Regions from separate parts of the Oceanobacillus phoenicis genome, predicted to be linked through region 2. Evidence: predicted binding sites of a transcription regulator. Region 2 holds the regulator's gene; the other holds the start of a gene.
What was found. The regulator LexA, encoded in region 2, represses DNA repair genes until DNA is damaged. The targets are predictions, from matches to a motif close to CGAACATATGTTCG.
Positions count from the first base shown of each region.

Region 1: a site for LexA is predicted at 1,555-1,568, ahead of ABC346_RS18990 (DUF6434 domain-containing protein). Genes of this name have one in related genera too.

Region 1 is NZ_JBDFME010000001.1:3,771,363-3,778,059, forward strand. Features, by position in the region: gene ABC346_RS18985 (cytidine deaminase) at 595-915, opposite strand; gene ABC346_RS18990 (DUF6434 domain-containing protein) at 951-1,520, opposite strand; gene ABC346_RS18995 (helix-turn-helix domain-containing protein) at 2,543-2,824, opposite strand; gene ABC346_RS19000 (hypothetical protein) at 3,951-4,136, opposite strand; gene ABC346_RS19005 (hypothetical protein) at 4,684-5,232, shown strand; gene ABC346_RS19010 (hypothetical protein) at 6,324-6,697, opposite strand, start outside.
Region 2 is NZ_JBDFME010000001.1:2,836,115-2,842,811, forward strand. Features, by position in the region: gene ABC346_RS14185 (methyl-accepting chemotaxis protein) at 1-113, opposite strand, end outside; gene ABC346_RS14190 (DinB family protein) at 248-706, opposite strand; gene sirA (sporulation inhibitor of replication protein SirA) at 865-1,323, opposite strand; gene tkt (transketolase) at 1,480-3,480, opposite strand; gene ABC346_RS14205 (DUF896 domain-containing protein) at 3,565-3,798, opposite strand; gene ABC346_RS14210 (YneB family resolvase-like protein) at 3,884-4,522, opposite strand; gene lexA (transcriptional repressor LexA) at 4,808-5,431, shown strand; gene ABC346_RS14220 (hypothetical protein) at 5,553-5,813, shown strand; gene ABC346_RS14225 (peptidoglycan DD-metalloendopeptidase family protein) at 5,970-6,697, opposite strand, start outside.

The sequences.
Region 1 (6,697 bases), 940 kb from region 2:
TTCAATTAATAATTCTTTCAACGATTACTATGTTATTACTAACTAGAGAAGACAGTATTGAAGATACTATTATTTTTATTTTTTGAGGTTTGAATTGTAGCAATAAAAAGGAACCCACTAACTTAGGTTCCTTTTCTTTTTAAAGTTTTTTTTCTCATCTATTCTCCATTAAAGAGATTATAGTTAATGTTTTATTTATCCATTTTATCAATTTCGTCACGCAAGGTGTCATCGAAAATCAAAGCATAACGGGTGTTTGTGGATTTGATAAAATATTATATAATAAAACCATGATTTACTTATCATTATCTTCAATTAAATCCTGGCATATGCATTGATTACAGAGTGTGTAAGTAAACTTTATTAATTCATTTTATTAGAGCTCTTTTTCATTTGCTGAATTTTATCATTTTTCTATAATTAGATCAATTTTATAATTTACTATTTATAGGATATGATTCGGAAAAACGGAACTTTATTTTAGAGTAATTAAAGTATTTAGTTCATTGCTTAATTTTATCATTTCAATTCGATAAATCCCACAAAATAGAGCTCTCGCTTTTCAGGAAAACTCCTTTACTTAAATATGTAAAATCAATCTTCATAAGCTTTATACCAATGATATGGTTGTATTTCTTTTAATGTTTTGAATTCCAATTTTTCACCCAGATTAGTTATAGCTACTTTTACATTTTCTCCCCAGTAAAAAAGTCGTTCCTGGCATACACCACAGGGAGTTAAAACTATATATCCAGAATTCTCATCCTCCCTTACAACACAAATCGTATGAGTAATTTTAGGGTTTAGTTTATGTGCTTCGAGAATTGCACCTGTCTCAATACACAATTCGGTTGAAGCATTTATAACGTCTGATGCTACACTGGTTAAGATTTGTTTCTGCCTGTCGAAAATCAAGTCACACCACAATAGAAATGTTGAGATGTGCTTAACTAATTATTAGACGTATATTTATTGCTTCCAGGGAGTTTTTTGATGTTGTTCCACGCCTCAATCGCTTCCTTACGACTTTTCCCTTGATTATTAGAGTCGGCAAAAAAATCACGAATAAATTGATTGTATTCAAATTGAGGAGCGATTTTTTTCTTGTACGATGGGTTTTTCTTTCGTTCTTCTTCTTTATACCAAGCATCTACAACATCTCGATACGTTTTTCCAATGTTAGTTTTAAAATAGTTTTGGATATAGGTAGAAAAATGAAAATTAGGGATAACTGTCTTGAAAAAAGCTCTTACATTTTGACTACAACGATGGTTTTTCGAAATGACTGTATCAAGACTTAAATCGACCTGTGGTTCTGACTTACTATTCACCTTTGATTTTCTAATTGGCTTTTTTATCTCTCCTGTTCGAAGAAATGTTTCAATTCTATCGGAAATCTCTATTTTTGAACCAGAAGCACTTATTCCATTTTCTCTGCAAAAAGATTGTAATTCTTCCTTCAACCAATAGAAATCTTTAAAACTATCTACACTAATATCTTTTGTTAGATTTGGTCTCATATTCTACACCTCCATACTTACATATTCACATTATAGAACGTTTGTTCCTATTAATCAAAGATAATCATAAGCAAAAACACCAAAGTTTACGAAAACAGCCTTATTTTTAAAGTAGTTATTTCACATTAAGTATCACAAATTGAGTGTAATAATATTACACAGGTAAATAGACTCTACGTTAAGGGAGATATTCTTTAATATTGTCATGTTGTTAGATATTAATAAAACCATTTCAAAACTCAATCTGTGATAGTTTTAAATTTAAGATATTATGTAGTATTACCTTTATTTATCTTTGTGGTATCTTACTCTTCAAATAGTTTAAACTTTTTACAACGTATCTGTTATTAAAGGATTTAGATCAATGGCTGATTTTAATACTTTACTATGCTATATCAATTTTTCAAATTACTATATATAGGGATATGATTCGGTAATTTCGATTGTCACCTCGAACACTAGAAAGTTATCATTTACATGGATATAATATATAAACATAAAAATTAAGCATTGTATTAATTGTAGATTGGAAATATACGTAAAAACCCATTCGCTGTAAAACCACAGCGTCATGTCGCTCGTTAGAATAATATCACACTATTTCCGCTGAACGACGGAAGCTAGTCAATCTTTTTAATCCCTCTTTGTTATTTATGGCTTATTATTTTGTCATCTTTGACAAAGAAGGGAGAGCCGTTTTTCTTCTCTCTAGATGTATTATGCTTTGAGTAATGTATAACATAATGAATAATTACTAAACAACACATAATATTAAAACCCTAACTACCTTATCTCTTGATACACCTTCGATTACCTGACGTAAATCAAAATCCGCAGATACAGTAAAAAATAGACTACCATCAAAATCTAGTAGCCTATTTCTCCAATTCAATATGCTATTTTGACACCCTCTGATTTTTATAACTTATAAATAGAGATATAATCGAAATGATAATTGCCAATATAGATAGCACAATAGTCCATGTCACCATACCTATGCCTCCTGCTTCAGATAAATTATCTTACACTTCACTTGCAGACTTATTTTTCTCCATATACTTTTCTAAATACAAGCAAATATCTTCCGCTGAAAACCCCATTGCTTGATTTAAAACCCTTATTCTAAAATCTACTTCTGGATTTCTCCTATGTGCCTCTATCCTCCATATATAACTAGGACTACACGAAATAATAAAAGCCATATCCTGCAATGTTATCCCGCTTCTGATTCTAAAATCCCTAACTGCTCTACCAAAATCTTCAACTAAACTATCAATTAATACTACCCTCTCTTGATCTACCATAACTATTTTCCTCCTTAACTATTGGTATAACCAATCCCTATTTTTTAGTACTCTTTATAATAGATAACTAACGGAATTTTATTACTAATAGTTAAGTCTTCTTACTATTCCAGCCAAGTATTTTGGAAAGAACACTTCTCTTACAATTTCTAATAATGGATAAAACTCATTTCTCAATAGAATATTTTTTATAACTGATTGTCATTCAATGTTCTCACCACCTTTCAAACAAATAGTTCTATTGACTATAAGCGATGTAATAAAAAAGAACTCGTATCCATTAATTAGATACGAGTTCTTTGAACCTCATTGATTTGTTTATATTAAATAAATTTCTGTATTTCATAATTCAACACATCAATTAAAGAAATTTTTGTCTCTAGTTATTAAAAGTATATATAAATACGATTGAAAGGTCAAATTAGCTTTATATAAAAAAACTGGCATAAAAATTCACTCAACACTTTTTAATACATTGAAAAGTGTTGAGCGATCATCCAAAAAAGATTGATGAACCATAGGATATTAGGAGAAAAAGTGTTGAATTCGAAGGAAAATTACGGTTATCTTTTTGTAGCAAATATCAACATTTATCAAGTATCAAATACAGTTAAACAATTATTAAACTTAATAAGACTTATCATTCTCCTCTTGCTGCATTATAATAATTATATAAGCTAAGAGGAACATGTTTCTCTTGTAAACTGAAGATTTAGGCGGGATAATAGAAAAGCTTTGAATTTACCTTTGGCTAAATCGGGTGAATCAGAATCAATAAAGAAATTAAAAAGAGAGAACGAACTTCTTAAAAGAGAACTAAGGAGAATGCAAACCGGTCCTTTTAAAATTTGGAATTGTTTCAAAAAAAGGGAATAAAAGATCCTACATTATTAGATTAAATATTTATTATCTTATCATGTACATTTGGAGCGGTTAATCAAATAGTCGTGAGTTAATTCAATATATCGAAAATAACTAAAAAAACTATTGAACTACATCGGAAATATGAAGAAAATTTAAGACGATTTCACGAAAAAATTGCTTGGAGAATACGATTAAGTTCAAAAAGATTACAAAGATTATTGCAGCTTAAAGATAGAAACTTAACAAATATACATTAACTTTATCAATCGTTATTTAACGGCATGATTTTCCCATTAGGATATTCTTTAACCAGCTCACCTTCTTTTTCATAAATAATATAAGTATTATTTACTTTTGCATCAATTCTTGCCAAATCTCCCGTGGCTTTAGCCCATTTATCCATCCATCCAAATTTCCTCTTAGAAGGCTCATTAATTTTATACGTCATGTTTTCTTCTCCTTTACTAATACTAATGTCTATTAATTAAATCATACACCATAGTAATTGATTATTAATAACTTAAAAAAGGTGTAGTTTATAATGAATCATTCCTCTAGAGTTTATCAAAAACTGCAGTTTCCAGCGGTAGAACAGTCCATAGTTTTACCTATCGTCAACAAAAATAGAAGAAAAAAGGATATAAACCAAATATTTATTGCCTAATGTCAAAACTATGGATTTGCACAAAGAAAAGTTGCAGTTTTCAGCGGTAGATGGTTCCACAGTTTTACCTATTGTCAACAAATAATAGAAAAACACGGATGTAAACCGCATTTATATTGCCTGGTGTCAAAACTATGGATTTCAATAGAGAAAAAACTGCAGTTTTCAGCGGAGCACCCATCCAAAGTTTGATAAAATTTGCAACTTATAACGGAGAATAAGTTAATTGTTCAGCTACCATTTCTATATACTCTGAACGACAAAGATAATATTATAGATAAGGAAGATTCAATCTAAAAAAAATTAACTATATTTATAAAAGGAGCACATTATGGAAAAGATTTTACTAACATATGAAAAAGACGAAAGTGATATTCCGGCATTTGCAGAGAACTACTATAAATATAGTTATAGAGAGAAAAAACTTCGCATATTTGCAATGATTGTTATGTATATAGTAATCGCAGTTCTTTCATACCCAGTTCATAAGAGGATAGAGGAAGGATTAATCACTTATTTAGCTTTAGTTCTTGTTGTAAGTATAATTATGACTTACTTTGGTTGGAAGGGATTTGAAAAAGATAGGATAGGAAAGATTAAAAGAGAGCTAAGTACACAGAATATGAGTGTTTTAGGGGAGTACAGAGCAGAATTATCTGAAGAAGAAATTCATGTCATTTACCGCCCTAATAACCCTAATAGAGAAAGAAATATGACCAACAATTGGGAAGAAATTAGTTACTATACTAGAGAAAATGAACATTTTTTCATTTTTATGGAGAATCCTAGTTTTGTCTATCACATTATAGCAGGCGATAAAGCTAATGACGTCAATTATTTCTTGAGTCAAAAACTTAATAACAAAACTAAAAGAGAGTAGAGTTAACTTTCTACTCTCTTTTAATTCAAAGTAGTCAAAGCTTCCTTTTTTCCATCTCAACAACTATTCACAAAACCAATATCAATTATCTATTACAATCACATATAGCCTCCTTTTCTTGTTAAATCTCTGTTATAAACTTAGAAGTGACATATCAATAAAACAGCAAATAGTGTCCTAACCTTTTTGAATTTTTTGTCCTAAACTGGTTCCGGCTAAACACCTTCAAACAGATAATTCATTTTCTCAGCTAAGTATGCAACTATCAAACACTTTAGTTGGCTATTTTTTCTTTAATCTTTTTCCTTTGGATTTCAAGATAAGCGTTGCAGTAGCAATAGTTAGCGTAAATATAATTACAATTGCTACAACAGATACTATTATTAGTCCCATATAATATCCCCTTCTGATCAAATATAGAAGCCCTATCTGCTTTTCGATACAATATACCTCATGAATTATTTTAAATACTTCCGCAGACTTACAGCTTAAAGGTTCTGTAGGTTCTCTCAATCCTTTCCAATTTGGAAACATAATTTACTGTGACTTTCATCCTATTTGCAACATCCGTACCCTTTACACCCCCTCCCCCAATTAGCTAAGCTTTCCTTATCTTGTATCCGATACTCCAAGACACTAAGAGTACCCATATACCACTACCTAGTACCATGTAAAGCAAATAAAAAATAATTAACATAGTAATGACTAAGTTTGTTCCACAGTAATTATGGGTTGGTTCCTTCCAAACTTTTTCCAATGTACCATTGACTATAAACAATGGGAGCAATAAAAAAACTCGCATCTACTGTTGAATACGAGTTTTTAAAGATTCTATTAGTTTAATTTCTGAATAAAAGTACATTCGATTCATTTGAAATCACCATTCGTCCTTTTTATGATTATCTCGAATTATAGTGTAACACCATTTAAAAATCAATGTATGGAAAAAACCATAAGATACAGATTTCTCCACTGTTTCTTTGCCAATTTCTTGCCTTTGGGATACCATCCATCTTAAAAGTAACTGAAGGACAAGAGGACAATGGCAGGAAAACAATTATCAAGCACTCTAGGTTAGCAGTTACGACTACCTATTTTGAAGGCAATGTCTTATTTATATATTCTTGCCAGTAGTCTTCATTACCATCAATTTCATGAAGCCAATAATACATTAATAATATTTCAAGAAATTGTTTCTTTCCCCTGATAAAAGGCTTTTGAGAGATTCTCCTAAATAATGAGTTAATGTTGAATAAATTACTTTTTTGTTTATAGTCATACTCGTATTTTCTCCAACTATCCTTGCTTTTGATTCTATGCTTCGCATCCCAAATTTCACCATTATCATAAAAGCGATTTACATAATCTGAAGCAAAAGCAGGCAAATTCACTTGGTATTTGTTCCATGTATTATTAATCCACTCCTCTACTTCATCCGATATATAGGTATTTTCAAAATCCTTTT
Region 2 (6,697 bases):
TAAGAAGTAATTCCTACCACGGATATGGAAAGCACAGTTAAAGTAATAAATAATAGAAGTAACCGTAACCTAAAGGATGTCTTTTCTAATATTCTTTTTAAATATGAAAACATGCAGCTCATCTCTCCTTCGAATAGTTCTATAGTCCTGATACTTACGTATTGTACCAATATATTATTAATTTAATGTTAATATTTGGTTTATAAAACTATATGAAGTAAAGATGATAAGCATATTGAGTTACTCGTTACAGATGTTTCTTAATATCCCAAATTGCTTGTAAGTGCATTCCTTCGTGAAAAATCGTTCGAATTAACACTTGTTCAATTGTATACATTCCCATTTCAATCGGTGGAAATTCTTTTGTAAGCACATCTCCATAACAGTTTTCAATTTCTGTAGGTTGTTGTTTTAATAATTCTTTTAATTCTTCAAAATTTGGTGTCTCCGCTGTAAAATTACTTGGTGCCGTCCCAAATCCAAACCACTTATTAAACGCTTCTGTAGTACTTGAATATTCTTTTGTTAATGTCTCAATCCACAAAAATTGATCTAAATAGATATGTCCTAAATTCCAACGAATATTGTTATTAAAATGTTCTGGTATGATTTCAGATTGATGCTCCGATACATCCTCAACCGCTGATAGAATGTCATCACGATACGTTCTTACTTGATTAAACAATACTTGATGCTCATTTCTCATAAGATTAACCTCCATTCTCTATTAATAATAGATATTATTCTACATAATTTTGTGCATTCCTTCTTTACCCGTACAAAAAAAACGGAATTATAACCTAAATTTACTTAGATTATAATTCCGTTCTTATTATTTACAATATCCCATTTCTGCTAAATCAGCTATAAATAAGAGTATAATACTTGTTGTAACTCATTTTTATTATCATAGGTCATTGGAGAAATCCATCCAAAATGCTTGTTATCTTGTCCCTGTACAAAAAAGAAAGGATGAATGTCTTCTAATACAGGAAATAAAATCGATACAGCAGCTTCGAGATTGGAACAACGTAACGATAATCCTCCATTTTCTACATAAAGAAATAACACTTCTTGATCTCGTTTTATTTGAATTCGGTTTCCTATTCGTTTTACGTATATGTTTGGTGATGAGAACTGTTTTAGATGCATAGCAAATTTATACAAATGAAATTTCTGTGTTATAAATGAAAATTGTTTACTCAAGTAATTTCTTTCGGGGTCGTTCTCATATTCATTAAAAAATCGATGCAATAAATCACTCTTATGAAAATAGCTTTTTGCCACTGGTTCTTTAATCCAATAAATAGAGTATGCATTCATACCGTATTCCCCCTTCTATTAACTATTATAGAAAGGTAGACATTCAAATGTTGTCAAATTAGTTCGCAAATAACTTCTTCTTTTGTCGAATCCAAATAAAATCATAAAAAGAAAGACGAAACCTTAACGGAATCGTCTTTCTTCTAAATGGAAGTATTATTTTAATAAGTCTTCCACATGTTTCACAACATTTTCTACTGTAAATCCATACTCTTCAATAACTTTTTCGCCTTTTGCAGAAGCACCAAAACGATTAATACCGATTACTTTTCCTTCAAGTCCTACATAACGTTCCCATCCAAATGAAGCTGCCATTTCAATTCCTACTCTAGCTTTTACTTCTTTTGGTAGTACTTCATTCTTGTATGCTTCTTCTTGAGCTTCAAAACGATCCCATGAAGGCATACTAACGACTTGAACATCGATACCTTTTTCTCTTAATGTTTCTTGCGCACGTACTGCCAATTGAACTTCCGAACCAGTTGCTAGTAATAGTGCATCTGGAGTTTCTTTTTCCGATTTACTAATTACGTAAGCACCTCTCTTCACACCTTCGTACGCATTTTCCTTCGTACCTTCTAGTGTAGGAAGGTTTTGACGAGTTAGAACAAGCGCTGTTGGCTGATGTTCAGATTCAAGAGCTAATCTCCATGCAGCTTGTACTTCATTAGCATCTGCAGGACGAATAAGTGATAAGTTCGGCACTGCTCTTAATGATGCTAATTGTTCAATTGGTTCATGAGTCGGCCCATCTTCACCAACTGCAATTGAATCATGAGTAAACACAAAGTTCACAGGCATATTCATAATAGCTGCTAGACGAACAGCTGGACGAAGGTAATCACTAAATACGAAGAATGTTCCTGCAAATACTTGTAATCCTCCATGTAAGGCCATTCCGTTTAATGCCGCTCCCATAGCATGTTCACGTACACCAAACCAAACATTACGACCAGAATAATCTTCTTTTGTGAAGTCGCCTTCTTCATTTATTGTTGTTTTGTTTGATCCAGCTAAATCTGCACTTCCTCCAAAGAAGTTAGGAACTGCTTTAGCTACTGCATTTAGTACTTCACCTGAAGATGCACGAGTTGCAATACTGCTTCCAGGCTCATATACCGGAAGTTCCTTTTCCCATCCTTCTGGAAGTTGGCCGTTCATCGCTAAGTCAAATTGTTTTCCTAACTCAGGATAAGCTTCTTTATATTCTTCAACTAACTTGTTCCATGCAGCTTCTTTCTTCTCTCCATCGTTAACGATTTTTTCTTGGAAATCAGCATAAACTTCATCTGGAACATGGAATGATTCATGTTCCCACTCATAAAATTCTTTTGTTAATATTATTTCATCTTCTCCAAGTGGAGCACCGTGTGAAGCAGCAGAAGCTGATTTATTTGGAGAACCATATCCAATAACAGTCTTCACTTCAATAAGTGTTGGTTGATCTGTATTGCTTTGAGCTTCTTTAATTGCTTCACGAATAGCGTTAACATCATTTCCATCTTCTACTCGAAGTACTTGCCAACCATAAGCTTCAAAACGTTTTTCAGTTTCTTCAGAGAAGGAGCGATTTAAATCTCCATCTAGAGAAATATCATTAGAATCATAAAGTGCGATTAATTTACCTAATCCTAAATGGCCTGCTAAGGAAGCTGCTTCATGAGAAATCCCTTCCATTAAATCGCCATCACTAACCAAGGCATATGTGTAATGATCTACTACACCATAATTATTTTTATTAAATGTTGCACCTAAATGTGCCTCTGCCATTGCCATTCCTACTGACATTGCAATACCTTGTCCTAAAGGTCCTGTAGTTGCTTCTACACCATCAGTATGATGTACTTCTGGATGTCCAGGAGTTTTTGAATCCCACTGACGGAATTCTTTCAAATCTTTAATAGATACATCATATCCAGAAAGATGCAATAAGCTGTATAAAAGCATTGATCCGTGTCCCGCAGATAATACAAAGCGATCACGGTTAAACCATTTTGAATTTTTTGGATGATGATTCATAAAGTCTGTCCATAATGTGTACGCCATTGGCGCTGCACCCATTGGTAATCCAGGGTGTCCTGAGTTTGCATTTTCAATTGCATCAATAGATAAAGTACGAATCGTATTTATTGATAATTGTTCTACCTTGCCTGACATTTTGTCTACCCCTTTCAAAAATAAAGCCTTTACTTCTACATTCTATATTGAAATTATCATTACAACAAGCATGACAAATAGAATTTAATGTTTTTTGTTTCTATCTTGATAATCACGAAGCTTTTGGGGAGTAACGTCATTACCTTTTGGATCAATAACTGTCATTGTTTTTAACTGGTTATTGAAAGAGCTACGTACATTCTTTAAATATTCTTCACGAAGCTTCTTCTGCTCTGCTTTTTCTTCTGTTGTTAATCCTTCTGCTTTGGACTTTTTAGACAAAACATTTATTCTCTCTAATTTATCCTTAGATAACATGGTGTCAACCTCCCCACCTATTAAAAATGAAAAAAGACAGGATTTCACATCCTGCCTCTTATCGTACTCTACCTCGAACCTAGATTCAAGTATTTTGATATTCTTGGTATCTACGGTGCACAGTAGCTTTTGAAACGGCATAACCTAAACCATTGAGCACCTTTGTAATTTCATTAAATGTTAACCCATTCTGCCTTAATCGAACAATTTCTTCAATAGGAACTTCCGATCGATCTCTACCTGGGGACTGATCGATTTGTTTTAGATTTTTTTCCGGACGATATCCCTCGCGTACTGCTCTACGCATACCTCTTCTTATCTTCATGTTTTGTATTTTTCTTTGATATTCTTCTACTATTCCCACTATTTGTAATACCATTGAATCCGCTTCATTCAATACTAACTCACCTTCGTGAGCTACCGTATATATTGGGATATCTAGCTTAGCTAATTGATGAAATAGCGCTATTTTTGTATTCCCTCTGCCTAATCGAGTTTCATCTTGAATACATAAACAATCTGCTTCTTTACTGGAAAAATATTCGAGAAGTTGAAAAAGTCCTTCTCGCTCGATGTCGTAACCACTTGCTTGTTCTTCAATACAATCAACAATCGTAAAGTTTAGCTTATTTGCTAATGTTTGCAATTCCTCTCGTTGACGTATCAATGACGACTCTTGTGTATGTTTATCCGTGCTGACTCGACAATATACTACTGCTTTCAATCCTAACTTCCTCCTGTTTCCATTAACCGCTCGTTACCATAGAGAAATATAGAAAAGCGAGCGCTAAAGCAAATGCTACCACATAGAATGCATCGGTTCTAGTAATTTTCTTCAGCATGATTAAAAGCTCCTTTCATCCATTTGTCGAACAGTTGTTCTTATCTGGTTAAAGTATATACCGAACGTATGATCTTGTCAATAAAAAATTAGAACGAGTGTTTGCTTATTTTATAGTAAAATGATAAACTATCATTAATAAAAACCTATGCTAGAGGTGAACGTTTGATGACGAAACTATCAAAAAGACAACAAATGATTTTTGACTTTATTAAAAGCGAAGTTAAGTTAAAAGGATATCCACCATCTGTTCGAGAAATTGCCGTTGCAGTCGGACTCGCTTCCAGCTCAACTGTTCACGGACATTTGGAAAGATTAGAAAATAAAGGATATATACGAAGAGACCCTACTAAACCAAGAGCAATTGAAATTATTGATCCAGAAATAGAACAGCAGCTTCCCAAAGACGAAGCGCGATATGCACCAGTAATTGGTAAGGTTACTGCAGGAATACCGATTACAGCAGTTGAAAATATCGAAGAATTTGTTCCGATTCCAAGTTCAAGTGCAGGACCAGACGATAATGTATTTGTACTTGTAATTGATGGTGAAAGTATGATTGAGGCTGGCATTTTAGATGGTGATATGGTAATTGTTAAACAACAAAACACAGCATTAAATGGAGAGATTGTTGTAGCAATGACTGAAGAAAATGAAGCGACAGTTAAACGCTTCTTTAAAGAAGATAAACGTATTCGACTTCAACCAGAAAATGCTACAATGGAACCTCTATTTTATGAAAATGTAACCATTCTTGGAAAAGTTATTGGTTTATACCGAAATATTCATTAAATAAAAGAGTTTAGCTATCGAAGTTTAGCTAAACTCTTTTTTACTGAGTATAAATAGTTGTACATATTTTCACTTCAATACTAATAACATAGTAATAGTTAGCGGAAGGAGTGAATAATAGGTGTCTGAAAACATTTTGAAACGAAGAGGCTTTTATATTCCTGCAGCCATAATTGCAATCATTCTAGGAATATACTATTTAACGAGATACGTTGATTTCTTAACATTACCTTTCTTATGTATCATTTTAATTATTGTTACGATATTAGAAGTTATGGAGACGAAACAAATAAAGTCAAAGGAAAATATATTAAAAATAGGGGCGGCGGGATTATTAGTTGGATTAGCTTTATGGTATCAAGTAACTGTTTTCATTATTTAGTTTTACAAAAGGCATTTAGGAGATTGAATCAACCAAATCTAACTCTAAAATAAAGAAATTCTTCATTCAATAAGTTATTACCGCCCGTTATATGTGGGATAAAAAAACGTCAAAGTTAGAATTTTTTATCTAGTTTTGACGTTATACAATACTCTATTATTGAAATATTTTCTCCCAAGTAGCTTTACCCGCTTTTCCATCAACGACGATACTTTCTTTTTGTTGAAAAGATTTTACTGCATTATTTGTATTGGTACCAAAAATACCATCTAATCCTTTTGGATCTTCTCCATTAATATAAAGCATCGCTTGAAGTATCCACGTAATATTTCCTTTAGCGCCACTTGCTACCGTTACCGTAGCAGCTTTTGTTTTCTGCCCCCACATACCATCAACGTTTAACTTTGCATTGAATTGTTTATTTAATTCTATTTGATATCCTTTGATTGCTGCTTTGATTGTTAACGGGCCAGCTATACCATCAATGGCTATACCTGTCTTATATTTACGATTTAATCCAGACTGAATATCCTGAATGATACTCTTATTATCATTATAGTTTTGTAAATATTTCGTAGGATCTAAACAATTATTCGCCCTATCTGAGGTCCACCCATATGGAGGTTGACTCTCCGCTTTTTTACGTACCTCATAATGCAAATGAGATCCAGTCGTCTTTCCTGTATCCCCTTGTTTTCCTATTACTTGCCCTTTCTTCACAAATTGACCACGCTGCACCGAAACACTATCCAGATGAGCATATAATTGACCCCGGTTATTTTTATCTTGAAGAAGTACTACATTTCCAAAACCACCCAAGCCAGTACCAGTTCTACCCAAACCAGCAAAAATAACTTTTCCTTCTGTAAATGCTTGAATACTTG